Regions from separate parts of the Priestia sp. FSL R5-0597 genome, predicted to be linked through region 1. Evidence: a T-box and tRNA genes for the amino acid it is inferred to sense, from the RefSeq annotation. Region 1 holds a T-box; the other regions hold tRNA genes.
The links. The T-box of region 1 lies ahead of MKX72_RS23600 (valine--tRNA ligase). A T-box ahead of a tRNA ligase gene usually reads a tRNA of that ligase, here a tRNA-Val.
Positions count from the first base shown of each region.

Region 2: it encodes a tRNA-Val, which carries the amino acid that the T-box ahead of MKX72_RS23600 (valine--tRNA ligase) is inferred to sense. The anticodon was not compared.
Region 3: it encodes a tRNA-Val, which carries the amino acid that the T-box ahead of MKX72_RS23600 (valine--tRNA ligase) is inferred to sense. The anticodon was not compared.

Region 1 is NZ_JBBOUZ010000001.1:4,462,740-4,468,642, reverse strand. It holds gene hemL (glutamate-1-semialdehyde 2,1-aminomutase) at 1-626, shown strand, start outside; gene spoVID (stage VI sporulation protein D) at 774-1,919, shown strand; gene ysxE (spore coat protein YsxE) at 1,997-3,046, shown strand; gene MKX72_RS23605 (hypothetical protein) at 3,058-3,255, opposite strand; T-box leader at 3,486-3,730, shown strand; gene MKX72_RS23600 (valine--tRNA ligase) at 3,813-5,903, shown strand, end outside.
Region 2 is NZ_JBBOUZ010000001.1:205,429-211,331, forward strand. It holds gene MKX72_RS01175 (PP2C family serine/threonine-protein phosphatase) at 1-580, shown strand, start outside; gene MKX72_RS01180 (Tex family protein) at 665-2,839, shown strand; gene cmpA (cortex morphogenetic protein CmpA) at 2,897-3,013, opposite strand; gene MKX72_RS01190 (SprT family protein) at 3,123-3,572, shown strand; tRNA gene MKX72_RS01195 (tRNA-Asn) at 3,707-3,781, shown strand; tRNA gene MKX72_RS01200 (tRNA-Ser) at 3,785-3,875, shown strand; tRNA gene MKX72_RS01205 (tRNA-Glu) at 3,885-3,959, shown strand; tRNA gene MKX72_RS01210 (tRNA-Val) at 3,984-4,059, shown strand; tRNA gene MKX72_RS01215 (tRNA-Asp) at 4,088-4,163, shown strand; tRNA gene MKX72_RS01220 (tRNA-Gln) at 4,175-4,249, shown strand; tRNA gene MKX72_RS01225 (tRNA-Lys) at 4,254-4,326, shown strand; tRNA gene MKX72_RS01230 (tRNA-Leu) at 4,339-4,421, shown strand; tRNA gene MKX72_RS01235 (tRNA-Leu) at 4,444-4,529, shown strand; tRNA gene MKX72_RS01240 (tRNA-Arg) at 4,620-4,696, shown strand; tRNA gene MKX72_RS01245 (tRNA-Gly) at 4,701-4,774, shown strand; rRNA gene MKX72_RS01250 (16S ribosomal RNA) at 4,856-5,903, shown strand, end outside.
Region 3 is NZ_JBBOUZ010000001.1:157,972-163,874, forward strand. It holds rRNA gene MKX72_RS00895 (23S ribosomal RNA) at 1-493, shown strand, start outside; rRNA gene rrf (5S ribosomal RNA) at 604-719, shown strand; tRNA gene MKX72_RS00905 (tRNA-Asn) at 729-803, shown strand; tRNA gene MKX72_RS00910 (tRNA-Glu) at 807-881, shown strand; tRNA gene MKX72_RS00915 (tRNA-Val) at 905-980, shown strand; tRNA gene MKX72_RS00920 (tRNA-Thr) at 985-1,060, shown strand; tRNA gene MKX72_RS00925 (tRNA-Tyr) at 1,069-1,152, shown strand; tRNA gene MKX72_RS00930 (tRNA-Gln) at 1,160-1,234, shown strand; tRNA gene MKX72_RS00935 (tRNA-Lys) at 1,239-1,311, shown strand; tRNA gene MKX72_RS00940 (tRNA-Gly) at 1,321-1,395, shown strand; tRNA gene MKX72_RS00945 (tRNA-Ala) at 1,418-1,493, shown strand; gene rocF (arginase) at 1,657-2,556, shown strand; gene MKX72_RS00955 (aspartyl-phosphate phosphatase Spo0E family protein) at 2,640-2,801, opposite strand; gene sigW (RNA polymerase sigma factor SigW) at 2,966-3,529, shown strand; gene MKX72_RS00965 (anti-sigma factor family protein) at 3,544-4,149, shown strand; gene cdaA (diadenylate cyclase CdaA) at 4,341-5,162, shown strand; gene MKX72_RS00975 (CdaR family protein) at 5,155-5,903, shown strand, end outside.

The sequences.
Region 1 (5,903 bases):
TCTTACAAGGGCTTCGTGATATCACATCAGAATATGGCTCACTGCTCATTTTTGATGAAGTAATGACAGGGTTCCGCGTAGCGTACAACTGTGCACAGGGCTACTACAACATTACGCCTGACTTAACTTGCTTAGGAAAAGTAATCGGTGGTGGTTTACCAGTAGGTGCTTACGGTGGTAAAGCTGAAATTATGGAGCGAGTTGCACCAAGCGGCCCGATTTATCAAGCAGGTACATTATCAGGTAATCCGCTTGCGATGACAGCTGGATACGAGACATTAACACAGCTGACACCTCAATCCTACGATGAGTTCATTCGTAAAGCAGATCGCTTAGAAGAAGGATTGATGGCAGCAGCTGAAAAATATGATGTGCCGTTTACCGTAAACCGAGCTGGTTCAATGATCGGTTTCTTCTTCACAAACGAACAGGTCATAAATTACGAAACAGCGAAAACATCGAATTTAGATTATTTTGCAGCTTACTATCGTGAAATGGCTAATGAAGGCGTGTTTTTACCTCCTTCTCAATTCGAAGGAATGTTTTTATCAACTTCTCATACAGATGCAGACATTGAACATACAATTGCAGCAGCTGAAAAAGCTTTTTCAAAGTTGCGTGGATAAACAGCTAAATAGAAATAACTTTTATAAAGAAGCTTACGGAGGATTCCGTAAGCTTTTTTAGTTTTCAAGACATATTTTAATTTATTTGTTCATACATCTTTAATGACCGCGCTATTACCTGGCGGGTGTTGGAAGGGGGAGAACAATTTGTCGCAGGATAATTTATCATGTCTGCGTTTTTCCGTAGAAGAATCAGTATGGTTTCAAAAAGGACAGGAAGTCTCACAACTTTTGTCTATCTCCTTAGAGCCTCAAGTATCTATTCAAGAATATGACCAATATGTGTCTATTCGAGGAGCATTACAATTAACAGGTGAATACGAAACGTACGAGGGAGAGCACTCGTTACGCGAATATACAAATGAGAATCAAGTGCAATCTATCTCTGTCCGTGAAGACGGAACGGCTGAATTATCACATCAATTTCCTGTTGATATTACCATTCCTAAAAATCGTATTCAAAGTATTGAAGATGTATATGTATCTATTGATTTATTTGATTATGAATTACCAGGCACAAATCAGCTGCAGCTAATGGCTGACTTGTCCATCACAGGATTGTACGGGGAACAGCATGAAGAACAAGAACAAGAACGAGAAGAAGAGGAAGAGTTTGCGGAAGAACAGCACATCGTCTCCTATGAAGAAGCAGACGATGCTGAAGAGGTATATACTGAAAACTTTGCTCAAGAAGAAGAGAAACAAGAGGAGCAAGAGTTTGACGTAAGCTATCGTGAAGCTCCCGCACTTTTAGAGGCAGAGGCTATTGAAGAAGATCATTCAGAAAAGCCTCCTAGTTATTTTTCATCTGTATTTAAAAAAGAATCTCGTGCTGAGCCGGTCGTGGAATATGAAGAGGAAGCATATGAACCATTTGAAGTCGAAGTGAAAAAAGAGGCACCAATCGAGGAAGAAAGAGAAGACAACGTGATTGAGCTCTTTCAGCTTCGTCAAGAGCAAGAAAGCTTCGAAGAATCGCAAGCTAGTGAATTAAATACGTATGCTGACGTTCAACAAGAGGCTGAGCAAGAAAAGGAAAAGATTATTGTTGAATTTCGGAAAGAAGAAAATGAAAGCGGCCGAAATGAAAACGCCCTTTATTTAACAAAGCTCTTTTCGCGGGAAGAAGAAGCTTTTTCAACGTGGAAGCTTTGTATTGTTCAAGACGGAGATTCGCTTGATACGATAGCAAACCGCTATAATACGAATGTACAAAACATTTTACGAGTGAATAATTTAGGAGATGAATATGAGCTGGAAGAAGGAAGCATCTTAAATATTCCCGTTCGTTAAAGTCGGAAAGAAAACAGTTTTGACGCATATAATGTCTTAACTGTTTTCTTTATTTTTTACGAGGAAGGAGAATATAGATGCAGCGGACAGTAGCAGACTACAAAGTATTGTTAAAAGAATATGACTTAGATGTTGACTTTATCGAAGACTACGGAAAAGTAAAAAAAGTCTATACAAAAACTGGCGTATTTGCGCTTAAAGAAATGGCGAATCATCAAGAGCGAAATCAGAACTTCATTCAAAAGTTGCAGAACGTGTATCAAAAAGGGTGGATGGGCTTTGTCCCTATTTATCAAACGAAGCGTTCTCAGCCCATTGTTTCAGATGAAAGCGGCTCGTATTACTTAATGCCGTGGCTCCCAAATAACCCAACCGAAGAGCGTGATATTCGATATCATAAATTATTTCAAGAGCTTGCTAAGCTTCACGGTGCTTCGGCGCAGGAAGTAGAAGTAAAAAAAGAAGATATAGAAAATCATTATACATCGATGAAAGAAACGTGGGAAAAACGTCAGGAAGAGCTGAAGCAGTACGTAGTAGAATGCGAGAAGAAAGTGTATATGTCCCCGTTTGAGTTGCATTACTGTACATTTTATTATGAAATGACAAGAGCGCTTGAGTTTGGTTTTGGAAAGCTCGATCAGTGGAACGATGAAATGGAAGAAAAGGAAAAGATCCGGCTGGTTACGTCTCATGGAAAGCTATCGGCTAAACATTTTATCTATGACGAACGGGGAAATGGTTTTTTTATTAACTTTGAACATGCAAAAGATGCTTCACCGATTTATGATTTGGTCTCATTTTATTTCCGTACTCTTCGCACGTACCCAGTAACTACCTATGACAGCTATGAGTGGTTTAGTACGTATGAAAAACATTTTGCTCTCAGAGAAGAGGAAAGACTGCTTTTGCACAGTTATTTAGCGTTTCCAGAACCCTTGTATCAGTGTATCGTTCAATATAGGCAGCATAAAGAAAGTAAAACGGAGCTTGAACATATGCAGTCATTTATTCGAGCATACTGGCTGACGAAAAACATTGAACAGCTCAATATTAAAATATTTGAAGTAGATCAGCAAAAAAAAATGGCAGCGGAAGCAGCTGCACAAGCCCAAGCGAACGAATAGCGCTTGGGTTTTTAAATCCAGTCCGAATATAAAGCAACCGCTAGTATGGCAAGAAGTGCCAACAACAGTACATCAAAGGTTGTGGGGAAGAATAGTGTACGTATACCTTGAAAAATTGTTAAAGGAACAATAAACTGTCCACAAGCCGCTCCTGCTGTTTTGAGCCACCGCTGCAGCTGATACGAATTTACATTTATTCGTTTCTTCATTTGTACATGCCCCTTTCAATCCACGTGCCCAGGTTAAAGTAAGTATATGAAAAAAGAAAGAAATGGTGCCATTTTTTTGAGCGGACTTTTCATTTTATTTCCAAAATTAGCGAGTGAATGAAAAAATAAAGAGCAGAACAAAAAAATTATGAATATAATCATAAAAAAATGGAGAAGATTATTGACGATTCAACATTTTTTCATATAGTATAATTAAGAGAAATTCATACATAAATACAGTGAATAGGAAGAGTACGGGATGTTCGTCTTTCAGAGAGAGAAATCAGCTGCTGTGAGATTTCTTAAGAATGTGCACTCGGAATGTCGCCTATGAGTAGCTTTTTTGAACAGCTGCATAGCTCAGTAGAAAAAGCCGGTTAATCAACCGTTATGAAATGAAGTGTATAGGCTTATCAAACGGGATACGTCTATAAAAAAAGGTGGTACCGCGAAATCAACTCCTTTCGTCCTTTTATTAGGAAAGGAGTTTTTTTATGTTTATAAAAGCTTTACACAGTTTCTAAAGACTGAAACTTTATATTATGGAGGTATACATTATGTCTGAAAAAGAAGTGACTCTTCCAACGAAGTATGATCCAAAAGCCGTTGAAGAAAATCGTTATCAGTATTGGTTAGACGGGAAGTTTTTTGAAGCAACAAATGACCCTGAAAAAGAGCCATATACAATTGTAATTCCACCCCCAAACGTAACGGGCAAGCTGCATTTAGGCCACGCTTGGGATACAACGTTACAAGACATCTTAACGCGTATGAAGCGCATGCAAGGCTATGACGTTTTATGGCTTCCCGGCATGGACCATGCGGGGATTGCAACGCAGGCAAAAGTAGAAGAAAAGCTTCGCAACGAAGGGAAAAGCCGCTACGATCTAGGCCGCGAAAATTTTGTAGCCGAAACGTGGAAATGGAAAGAAGAATATGCAAGCTTTATTCGCCAGCAGTGGTCGAAGCTAGGACTTGGCTTAGACTATTCACGCGAGCGCTTCACGCTTGATGAAGGCCTTTCTAAAGCAGTGCGCGAAGTATTCGTAACGCTTTACAAAAAAGGGTTAATCTATCGCGGAGAATATATTATTAACTGGGATCCAGCTACAAAAACAGCTCTTTCAGACATCGAGGTTATTTACAAAGATGTACAAGGTGCGTTTTATCATATGCGCTATCCGTTGGCAGATGGTTCTGGACATATTGAAATCGCAACAACTCGTCCTGAAACAATGCTAGGAGATACGGCTGTAGCTGTTCACCCTGAAGATGATCGCTATAAGCACTTAATCGGCAAAAAGGTTGTCCTTCCGATTGTAGGTCGTGAAATTCCAATCGTAGGCGATGATTATGTAGATATGGAATTCGGTTCTGGTGCGGTAAAAATTACGCCTGCTCATGACCCGAACGATTTTGAAATTGGAAACCGTCATAATTTAGAGCGTATTTTAGTGATGAATCAAGACGGCACGATGAATGACAAAGCAGGTAAATATGAAGGAATGGATCGTTTTGCTTGCCGTAAGCAAATTGTTAAAGACCTTCAAGAAGACGGCGTATTGTTCAACATTGAAGACCACATGCATTCAGTAGGTCACAGTGAACGAAGCGGTGCCGTTGTTGAACCTTATTTATCAACTCAGTGGTTTGTAAAAATGCAGCCGTTAGCAGATAAAGCAGTAGATCTTCAAAAACAAGAAGAAAAAGTAAACTTTGTGCCTGATCGTTTTGAAAAGACATACTTACACTGGATGGAAAATATTCGCGACTGGTGTATTTCGCGTCAGCTTTGGTGGGGACATCGCATTCCAGCTTGGTATCATAAAGAAACTGGAGAAGTATACGTAGATCATGAGGCTCCAGCAGATATCGAAAACTGGGAACAGGATTCAGATGTATTAGACACATGGTTCAGTTCAGCGCTATGGCCGTTCTCAACAATGGGCTGGCCGGATGTGGATGCAGCTGATTTCAAACGCTACTACCCAACAAATGTGCTTGTAACGGGCTACGACATTATTTTCTTCTGGGTATCTCGTATGATTTTTCAAGGTCTTGAATTTACGGGTAAACGTCCGTTTGACGATGTACTTATTCACGGTCTTGTACGAGATGCTGAAGGTCGTAAGATGAGTAAATCACTTGGTAACGGCGTAGATCCAATGGAAGTAATTGAGAAATACGGTGCAGATTCTCTTCGCTATTTCTTATCTACAGGAAGCTCACCAGGACAAGATTTACGCTTCAGCTTTGAAAAAGTCGAAGCGACGTGGAACTTTGCAAATAAAATTTGGAATGCTTCTCGTTTTGCATTAATGAACATGGACGGCATCACATTTGAAGAGCTTGATTTATCAGGCGAAAAGTCAGTTGCGGATAAATGGATTTTAACGCGCTTAAATGAAACGATTGAGCACGTAACAAAATTAGCTGACAAATATGAATTTGGTGAAGTTGGACGCATTCTTTATAACTTTATTTGGGATGACTTCTGCGATTGGTACATTGAAATGGCTAAACTTCCTCTTTACGGAGAAGATGAAGCAGCTAAAAAGACCACTCGCTCAATTTTAGCTTATGTACTTGATAACACAATGCGACTTTTACATCCATTCATGCCGTTTATTACTGAAGAAATTTGGCAA
Region 2 (5,903 bases), 4.3 Mb from region 1:
GATTCAAACTCATATATATCAAGAGCCAAAGCAAGGGAACGTGTGTTGTGGAGATAGTTACTATGTCAAAGAAACGGATGATTATTTTCTATGTGCAGTGGCAGATGGATTAGGAAGCGGTGAACAAGCCAGAGCCGCTTCTGTAGCTGTTACGGATGTAGCGAAAGCTCATCATCATCTAGATGTAGATGAGATCATTTCTAAGTGCAACAAGGCTACTCGACATACAAGAGGCGCAGCAGTAGCTATTTTGAAAATTGATAAAAAACATAACGAATTTCATTACACAAATGTAGGTAATATCCGCTTTTATCTGTATTCTCCGGAGGGGAAATTAACGTACCCTCTGCCAATTCAAGGTTTTTTATCAGGGAAAATTCAAAAGTTCCGCACACAAACCTTCCCATATGACTCCGGTTCTAAATTTTTGATTCATACAGATGGCTTAGAATTAAAAGAGATTAAATCTGTTTTTGCTAACTCGATGAATGTCGATCAATTGTCGACACGCCTACAGGCAGCAATTCGATCTCATAATGACGATATTACGTATATCGCTGGTCATCTTCCAACTGCATAGCCTTTCTTTTTAGCTCACATGTGTTATTGCATGTGAGTTTTGTTACAATAGAGACAAAGTTTCATTTAGGTAGGAGGATAAGCTGTGTCTGTTGCAACGAAATTAGATAATCAAATTGTTCAACGTGTAAGTAAAGAGGTAGAGATTTCACACAAGCAAGTACAAAACGTAATTGCTTTAGTAGAAGATGGTAATACAGTTCCCTTTATTGCTCGATATAGAAAAGAACAAACTGGTGCTTTGGATGAAGTCCAAATCCGGAATATTTTAGATTCCTGGAACTACTTAATGAATTTAGAGGAGCGTAAAGAGGAAGTTCACCGATTAATTGAAGAGCAAGGGAAATTAACTGAGGAACTGTCTGCTCAAATTCATCAAGCGAAGAAATTGCAGCAAGTAGAAGATTTATACCGCCCTTTTAAGCAAAAACGACGTACAAAAGCAACTGTAGCAAAAGAAAAAGGTCTTGAACGATTAGCACAGTGGCTACTAAGTTTCCCGAATTCTGACGTGAACATTGAAGCGCAAACATACATAAATGAAGAAGCAGGAGTTCAATCTTCTGACGAAGCTATTCAGGGAGCCCTAGACATTGTAGCGGAACAAATTTCTGACGAAGCATCTTACCGTCAATGGATTCGTACGACCACTGTAAAAGATGGCATAATTGTTACTTCAGTCAAAGATCCGGAAAAAGATGAAAAAAATATCTATGAAATGTACTATGAATATACAGAAGCGGTAAAGCGAATCGTTCCTCACCGTATTTTAGCTATGAATAGAGGAGAAAAAGACGGTATTTTAAAAGTGAGTATTGACGCGCCTACAGATCGTATTCTTTCATATTTACATAAAGAAGTAATCAAGAAAAGGGATTCTTCAGCTGAAGGTTATATCATCTCAGCTATAGAAGATGCTTATAAACGCTTAATAGAACCATCTATTGAACGCGAAATTCGTAAAGACCTATCAGAAAAAGCGGAAGAAAGAGCCATTCACATCTTTTCTGAAAACTTACGAAAACTTCTTCTCCAACCTCCATTGAAAGGGAAAGTGGTATTAGGAGTAGATCCAGCTTTTCGAACAGGCTGCAAATTAGCTGTAGTAGATGAAACAGGCAAGGTATTAAAAATTGATGTTATTTATCCACATCCTCCTGTGAGAAAAGCAGCTGAAGCACAAAATAAATTAAAGAAAATGTTCGCTGAATACCCTATTGAAGTAGTGGCAATTGGAAATGGAACGGCATCTCGCGAAACGGAGCAATTTGTAGCGGATGTTCTTAAAGAAATTGAAAACCCAGTTTATTATTTGATTGTGAATGAAGCGGGAGCAAGCGTATATTCGGCTTCTGATGTTGCTAGAGAAGAATTCCCTGATTTTCAAGTAGAAGAGCGAAGCGCTGTATCGATTGCCAGAAGGCTGCAAGATCCGCTGGCTGAGCTTGTGAAAATCGATCCTAAGTCGGTAGGAGTAGGGCAATATCAGCATGATGTGTCTCAAAAGCAATTAAATGATTCACTGACTTTTATTGTAGAGACAGTAGTAAACCAAGTAGGAGTGAATGCAAACACGGCTTCTGCTTCGCTTCTACAATACGTTGCTGGTCTAAATAAGACAGTTGCTCAAAACATTGTAAAATATCGGGATGAAAACGGAAAATTCTCTAACCGAAAACAGTTGAAGAAAATTCCGCGTCTAGGGGCTAAAACATATGAGCAGTGTATTGGGTTTTTACGTATTATAGAAGGTGAAGAACCTTTAGACAGAACGGGTATCCATCCTGAAACATATGGAGACGTTAAAAAGCTTTTAAAGAAAGCGGAAGTGAAAGAGACTGGACTTGGAACGGAGAAAGTAAAAGAAGCATTAAAACATATTTCTTTACCCGAAATATCAGAAGAACTAAGTATAGGGGAGCTTACTTTAAAAGACATTATAGAAGCGCTCGTAAGACCGGAAAGAGATCCTCGTGATGAACTGCCAAAACCTTTGCTCCGTCAGGATATTTTGAAGCTAGAGGATCTAGCAAAAGGTATTCAGCTTGAAGGAACGGTGCGAAACGTCGTAGACTTCGGAGCGTTCATCGATATAGGAGTTAAGCAAGACGGTCTAGTCCATATTTCTAAATTAACGAATCGGTACGTTAAGCATCCCCTCGATGTCGTTTCAGTAGGAGATTTGGTGAATGTGTGGGTAGAAGACGTAGATATGAAAAAAGGAAGAGTTGCACTGACGATGATTCCGCCCCATCAATAATAAAATTGCCTTTTCAGATTTTCTGAAAAGGCAATTTTATTTGTAAAAAGAAGTGATTTAAGAAGCGGAATTATTTTTTTGATAAAAAAACCAACATTGGTTGAGCAATTTTATTTGTGCACGGTCTTTTTCAGAATAAGCGCGCCTCATTTGTTTTTGTAGCCACATTGGCATAAGGGCAATCACTCCTTTTCATTTATGATAAGGTGAATAGTGAGTATGTAATGAAGTGTATGCCCAAAGAGCTAGTCAGGTGATTTCATACAGTAGAGGAGTATATAAGATGAATGATAAGGATTTACAAATACTTGTAGAAGAAATTTCATTGAAGCTGTTTCACAAACCATTTCGTCATGAAGCCACTTTTAATTCTCGGTTACGTACGACAGGCGGAAGGTATTTGTTACGTACATCTAATATAGAAGTAAACTACAAATACTTTGAACAATATGGCACACAAGAAATAGTAGAAATTATTAAACATGAGCTCTGTCACTATCATTTGCATATTGAGGGGAAAGGGTATAAGCATGGAGATCAAGACTTTAAAAGGTTAATGAAAGAAGTAGACGCACCTCGATTTTGTCAGGCATTGAAAAAAGAAAGTGATGGAAAGAAAAAAGAGCACATATATGTATGTATGCAGTGTGATCAAAAATATGTTCGAAAAAGAAAAGTGAACACAGTTAAATATGTTTGTGGGAAGTGTAAAGGTAAATTAAAAAAAATGTAGAAGATGCTTGACTAAAATAGATTCATTATGGTAAATTAATAAAGCCGTCTCAAATAAACGGCAAAGAAATTACAAAAACTTATTGACATTACATATAATGTCGATTACAATGTAAGAAGTCTGATAAATATTATTCCACAGTAGCTCAGTGGTAGAGCTATCGGCTGTTAACCGATCGGTCGTAGGTTCGAGTCCTACCTGTGGAGCCATATGGAGAAGTACTCAAGTGGCTGAAGAGGCGCCCCTGCTAAGGGTGTAGGTCGTGTAAGCGGCGCGAGGGTTCAAATCCCTCCTTCTCCGCCATTTTATAATGGCCCGTTGGTCAAGCGGTTAAGACACCGCCCTTTCACGGCGGTAACACGGGTTCGAATCCCGTACGGGTCACCATTGATTTTTATTTACATATTCTGTGGAGGATTAGCTCAGCTGGGAGAGCACCTGCCTTACAAGCAGGGGGTCGGCGGTTCGATCCCGTCATCCTCCACCATTTGACTGTTTTATACATAATTTTGGATGGTCCCGTGGTGTAGCGGTTAACATGCCTGCCTGTCACGCAGGAGATCGCGGGTTCGATTCCCGTCGGGACCGCCATTTTAAATTATTGGGCTATCGCCAAGCGGTAAGGCAACGGATTTTGATTCCGTCATGCGTTGGTTCGAATCCAGCTAGCCCAGCCATAAAGAGCCATTAGCTCAGTTGGTAGAGCATCTGACTTTTAATCAGAGGGTCGAAGGTTCGAGTCCTTCATGGCTCATTTTCATTTCTTGCGGGTGTGGCGGAATTGGCAGACGCGCTAGACTTAGGATCTAGTGTCTTTACGACGTGGGGGTTCAAGTCCCTTCACCCGCATCTTATTCATTTTGTGTATTTAGCGGTCGTGGCGGAATGGCAGACGCGCTAGGTTGAGGGCCTAGTGGGGGCGACCCCGTGGAGGTTCAAGTCCTCTCGGCCGCACCAAAAAAACTTTTTAAAAAAGTGTTGACATAAGAAAATAGAAATGATATTATAATAAAGTCGCCAAAACAACGGCGGTAAACATCATAAGAAGCGCCCGTAGCTCAATTGGATAGAGCGTTTGACTACGGATCAAAAGGTTAGGGGTTCGACTCCTCTCGGGCGCGCCATATTGCGGGTGTAGTTTAGTGGTAAAACCTCAGCCTTCCAAGCTGATGTCGTGAGTTCGATTCTCATCACCCGCTCCAAATATATTGAACTTTGAAAACTGAACAAAGCGACAAACGTCAACGTTAATTTTTATTTTTTAAATGAGCAAGTCAAACATTTCTTCGGAGAGTTTGATCCTGGCTCAGGATGAACGCTGGCGGCGTGCCTAATACATGCAAGTCGAGCGAACTGATTAGAAGCTTGCTTCTATGACGTTAGCGGCGGACGGGTGAGTAACACGTGGGCAACCTGCCTGTAAGACTGGGATAACTTCGGGAAACCGAAGCTAATACCGGATAGGATCTTCTCCTTCATGGGAGATGATTGAAAGATGGTTTCGGCTATCACTTACAGATGGGCCCGCGGTGCATTAGCTAGTTGGTGAGGTAACGGCTCACCAAGGCAACGATGCATAGCCGACCTGAGAGGGTGATCGGCCACACTGGGACTGAGACACGGCCCAGACTCCTACGGGAGGCAGCAGTAGGGAATCTTCCGCAATGGACGAAAGTCTGACGGAGCAACGCCGCGTGAGTGATGAAGGCTTTCGGGTCGTAAAACTCTGTTGTTAGGGAAGAACAAGTACGAGAGTAACTGCTCGTACCTTGACGGTACCTAACCAGAAAGCCACGGCTAACTACGTGCCAGCAGCCGCGGTAATACGTAGGTGGCAAGCGTTATCCGGAATTATTGGGCGTAAAGCGCGCGCAGGCGGTTTCTTAAGTCTGATGTGAAAGCCCACGGCTCAACCGTGGAGGGTCATTGGAAACTGGGGAACTTGAGTGCAGAAGAGAAAAGCGGAATTCCACGTGTAGCGGTGAAATGCGTAGAGATGTGGAGGAACACCAGTGGCGAAGGCGGCTTTTTGGTCTGTAACTGACGCTGAGGCGCGAAAGCGTGGGGAGCAAACAGGATTAGATACCCTGGTAGTCCACGCCGTAAACGATGAGTGCTAAGTGTTAGAGGGTTTCCGCCCTTTAGTGCTGCAGCTAACGCATTAAGCACTCCGCCTGGGGAGTACGGTCGCAAGACTGAAACTCAAAGGAATTGACGGGGGCCCGCACAAGCGGTGGAGCATGTGGTTTAATTCGAAGCAACGCGAAGAACCTTACCAGGTCTTGACATCCTCTGACAACTCTAGAGATAGAGCGTTCCCCTTCGGGGGAC
Region 3 (5,903 bases), 4.3 Mb from region 1:
ATGGAAGGGCCATCGCTCAACGGATAAAAGCTACCCCGGGGATAACAGGCTTATCTCCCCCAAGAGTCCACATCGACGGGGAGGTTTGGCACCTCGATGTCGGCTCATCGCATCCTGGGGCTGTAGTCGGTCCCAAGGGTTGGGCTGTTCGCCCATTAAAGCGGTACGCGAGCTGGGTTCAGAACGTCGTGAGACAGTTCGGTCCCTATCCGTCGTGGGCGTAGGAAATTTGAGAGGAGCTGTCCTTAGTACGAGAGGACCGGGATGGACACACCGCTGGTGTACCAGTTGTCTTGCCAAAGGCATCGCTGGGTAGCTATGTGTGGACGGGATAAGTGCTGAAAGCATCTAAGCATGAAGCCCCCCTCAAGATGAGATTTCCCATAGCGCAAGCTAGTAAGATCCCTGAAAGATGATCAGGTTGATAGGTCAGAGGTGGAAGCGTGGCGACATGTGTAGCTGACTGATACTAATCGATCGAGGACTTAACCAAACTTTAAAAGCGTAAGCTTTACTCAGCAACCTGTTACCTAGTTTTGAGAGAACAAAACTTTTTCAAAAAAAGTCTTGCTTTCTTTATCAAATCATGTATAATATAATTTGTCTGGTGGCGATAGCGAAGAGGTCACACCCGTTCCCATACCGAACACGGAAGTTAAGCTCTTTAGCGCCGATGGTAGTTGGGACTTTGTCCCTGTGAGAGTAGGACGTTGCCAGGCTATTATTATTCCACAGTAGCTCAGTGGTAGAGCTATCGGCTGTTAACCGATCGGTCGTAGGTTCGAGTCCTACCTGTGGAGCCAACTGGCCCGTTGGTCAAGCGGTTAAGACACCGCCCTTTCACGGCGGTAACACGGGTTCGAATCCCGTACGGGTCACCATTTATTTTTATCTACATAATAGTGGAGGATTAGCTCAGCTGGGAGAGCACCTGCCTTACAAGCAGGGGGTCGGCGGTTCGATCCCGTCATCCTCCACCACCGTGCCGGTGTAGCTCAACTGGTAGAGCAACTGACTTGTAATCAGTAGGTTGGGGGTTCAAGTCCTCTTGCCGGCACCATTTATATCGGAGGGGTAGCGAAGTGGCTAAACGCGGCGGACTGTAAATCCGCTCCTTCGGGTTCGGCAGTTCGAATCTGCCCCCCTCCACCATTTTTATTGGGCTATCGCCAAGCGGTAAGGCAACGGATTTTGATTCCGTCATGCGTTGGTTCGAATCCAGCTAGCCCAGCCATAGAGAGCCATTAGCTCAGTTGGTAGAGCATCTGACTTTTAATCAGAGGGTCGAAGGTTCGAGTCCTTCATGGCTCATTTTAATAAGCGGAAGTAGTTCAGTGGTAGAACACCACCTTGCCAAGGTGGGGGTCGCGAGTTCGAACCTCGTCTTCCGCTCCATTTCTATATAAAAAAACATATTGGGGCCTTAGCTCAGCTGGGAGAGCGCCTGCCTTGCACGCAGGAGGTCAGCGGTTCGATCCCGCTAGGCTCCACCATACATATAAACGTACAACCTTTAAGCAATTTGCTTAAAGGTTTTTTTGTGTAGTTTCTACAAATTAGAATTGTATATATATTCAAAAAAGTGTCGAGTTGAGCCATCGCTCATTTAGCCGTTACAATAAGAGAGTAGCAACATTTGTGATGGGGGGACATATTATGAATAAGCTTTCAATTATTGGAGTACCAATGGATTTAGGTCAAACTCGCCGAGGGGTCGATATGGGGCCAAGTGCGATACGATATGCAGGTGTTATGGAACGCATCGAGAATATTGGATATAGTGTAGAAGATAAAGGGAATATTGAAATTGCCTTAGCTGAACGAGTACATAGTGATGAAAATACAAACTTAAAGAATTTAAAAGCTGTAGCGGATGCTAGCGAAAGACTTGCTCAGACCGTAAGTGATGTTATTACAAATAAAAGGTTTCCTTTAGTGCTAGGGGGAGATCACAGCATCGCTATCGGAACACTAGCAGGAGTAAGTCGTCATTATAAAAATTTGGGCGTAATTTGGTATGATGCACACGGAGATTTAAATACAGCAGATACGTCTCCTTCCGGAAATATTCACGGTATGCCATTGGCGGCAAGTATAGGTATAGGAGACGAAGCATTGACTCGAATTGGTGGCTATGCCCCTAAAGTCAAGCCCGAGAATATTGTGATTATCGGAGCCCGTTCTTTAGATGAAGGAGAAAAAGAGCTAATAAAGGAAAAAGGAATTAAAGTGTATACGATGCATGAGATAGATCGAATGGGTATGACAAAAGTAATGGAAGAAACAATTTTATATTTGCGTGATAAAACAGATGGCGTTCATCTATCACTCGATTTAGATGGACTGGATCCACATGATGCACCTGGAGTAGGAACGCCAGTTATCGGTGGAATAAGCTACAGAGAAAGTCATTTAGCTATGGAGATGTTGGCAGAATCTCAGCTAATCACTTCTGCCGAGTTTGTGGAAGTGAATCCTATTTTAGATGAGCGGAATAAAACAGCTACCGTAGCTGTTGCATTAATGGGCTCACTTTTAGGAGAAAAATTAGTATAAAACATTATTGCCTACCAAAAGGTACATGAAACATATGTGAAGGTAAAAAAAAAGAAGCTCTTAGTTCAGATTCTAGAGCTTCTTTATATAGAGAAAAACTTTTCATATTCATTTAATAGACCATCTAGCTCTGAGCTTACTCTCACCACTGTTAGTGATGATAAAGGATTTTCTGCTGCAAGAGTGACCATGTTATTTCTACATTCTTCAATTTGATTCAAAAGGTTTTCTTTTGTATGAGTCAAGCTTTCCACTCCTCTTCTTTTCATCTATACTAATTACATAACCTACGTACGATCTTTTTAAACGTATTTGACAAATTTTTGTTAAAATAATTAAGCATAAGTGAAACTTTATGATAAAGTACACGTATATATACTATCCCGCAATGGGCGGAGGTAACCGTTACATGGATTTATTATTAAAAAGAAAAATAAAAAAAGTAAAAAAAGGTGACCAGGATGCGTTTGCTGACATAGTAGAATATCACAAGGATAAACTTTTTCATCTATGTTATCGAATGCTAGGAAACCGGGAAGAAGCGCAAGACGCTGCACAAGAAGCGTTTATTCGAGCCTATGTAAATATTCATAGCTATGACACGAGTAAAAAGTTTTCCACCTGGCTATATCGAATTGCTACAAATCTTTGTATTGATCGAATTCGTAAAAAAAAGCCAGACTATTATTTAGATGCAGAAGTAGCCGGGACCGACGGGTTAAATATGTACTCTCAAATAGCTGCCGATCAGGCCTTACCAGAGGAAGAGCTAGAGCAAGTAGAATTGCAAGAATTCATTCAGTCGGAAATATTAAAGCTACCTGAGAAATATCGAACTGTCATTGTCCTAAAATATATAGATGAGCTGTCGTTAAAAGAAATCAGCGATATTTTAGACCTGCCTCTTGGTACGGTAAAGACTAGAATTCACAGAGGACGTGAAGCTTTAAGAAATCGACTTCGCCACTTGTAAGGAGTGAACTAAGAATGAAATGTCCAAAAATGTATGTAAACCTCATTCATGAGCATTTAGATGGAGATATTACAAAAGAAAATGAACTGTTATTAAAAGAGCATTTGCACCAATGCAAAGGTTGTCAGCAGCATATGCATCAGTTAAAAAGAACGATTGCATTTGTGCAAAGCACTTCTCATATAGAATTACCTATGAACTTTACAGCAGGTGTTATGGCCGGGTTACCACGTGAGAAGAATCGAATTCGAATGAATAGATGGTTTACAAACCATCCGATTCTTAGTGCAGCTGCTGTATTTGTGTTGTTAATGTCCGGCACGGTGTTTTCAGCTTGGGAAACGGATGAAGACTTTTCTGTTTCAAAGCAGCCGAACCTGGTCATTCACGATAAAACAGTCGTTGTACCAAAAGGTGAGACCGTCAAAGGTGATATTACTGTGAGAAATGGCGATATTAAAATTGAAGGAAAAGTAGATGGAAACGTTACTGTTATACATGGTGATAAGTATCTAGCTTCTGCAGGAGAAGTGACAGGCAATATTGAAGAGTTAGACAAGATTTTTGACTGGGTATGGTATAACGTCAAAACTCATGCCAAGCAAGCTGTTGACTTTTAATAGTTAAACATAAAACCGTCCGCTTATCTTGTTAGAGAGGAACAGTGGACGGTTTTATTTATATAAAAAGAAGGCTACATTATATAGGAACAAGGATTTAAAAATAAGATGTAATTTACAGTGTAATTTTGTTTTATGGTATAATAAAACGGTTATGTTATCTTTATTACATATATAGAGGAAGTGAGAAGATGCCTATTGGAGACCTGCCAATCCTCTCATATTTAGGAAAAATTGTTGATGTTCTCCTGGTATGGTTCGTCATATATAAATTAATTATGGTCATAAGAGGTACAAAAGCAGTACAGCTTTTAAAAGGAATCACGGTAATTTTAGTTGTCCGCTTTATAAGTAACTTCCTTGGACTAAATACGTTGCAATGGTTAATGGACCAAGCGTTAACGTATGGATTTTTAGCTATTATTATTATCTTCCAGCCAGAGCTGCGCCGAGCGCTTGAACAGCTTGGGAGAGGACGTTTGTTTTCACGCAGTAATTTGCCTGAAGAAGATGAACGTACCGTTACGATTGAGGCGATTATAAAAGCAACGCATTATATGGCTAAAAGACGCATAGGTGCATTGATCTCAATTGAAAGAGAGACGGGTATGGGTGATTATATTGAAACAGGTATACCGCTCAACTCTAATATTTCTTCTGAATTATTAATCAACTTATTTATACCGAATACACCACTTCATGATGGAGCGGTTATTTTACAGCGGGATCAAGTAGCCGCTGCAGCATGTTACTTACCTTTATCTGAAAGTCCTTTTATTTCAAAAGAATTAGGTACTCGCCATCGTGCTGCTGTAGGAATAAGTGAAGTAACAGATAGTGTGACTGTCATTGTATCTGAAGAAACTGGAGGCATTTCCGTTACCAAAAACGGTGAATTGTATCGTGAATTGACCATTGATACATTAAGAGAAATGCTAGAAAAAGAATTAGTCACAACTTCTAAAGCAACTTCTTCCACTCGTTGGCAATGGAGGTTGAAGAAGAATGGATAAATTGATGAATCGATCGTGGGTTATGAAAATTATCGCGTTGCTGTTAGCCTTCATGTTATATTTATCTGTTAATTTAGATGATGGTGCCAGTTCATCAAATAAAATTCTGAACCGAAGCAGTTCTGCCAACACTGGAGTAGAAACATTAACAGATGTTCCGGTTCAAGTATCCTACAATGAGAAGAACAGAATTGTAAGAGGTGTTCCGGATACGGTCATTATGACACTGGAAGGTCCTAAAAATATTTTGGCTCAAACAAAGCTACAAAAAGATTATCAAGCTTATATTGACCTTGATAATTTAAGCTTAGGGCAGCATAGAGTCAAGGTTCAGTATCGAAATATCTCTGATAATTTAAACGTAGTGGTTAAGCCTGATATTGTAAATGTAACAATTGAAGAACGCGATTCAAAACAGTTTTCAGTAGAGGCAAGCTATGATAAAAATAAGGTCAAAAATGGGTATGAAGCAGGGGAAGCAACCGTTAGCCCAAGAGCCGTCACGGTAACGGGCGCATCAAGTCAATTAGACCAAGTTGCTTATGTAAAAGCTATTATTGATTTAGATAATGCTTCAAAAACAGTGACGAAACAAGCAACTGTTGTCGCATTAGACAAGAATTTAAATAAATTGAATGTAACAGTTCAACCAGAAACGGTCAATGTAACAATCCCGGTGAAAAATATTAGTAAAAAAGTGCCGATCGATGTGATTCAAGAAGGCACGCCAGGCGACGGTGT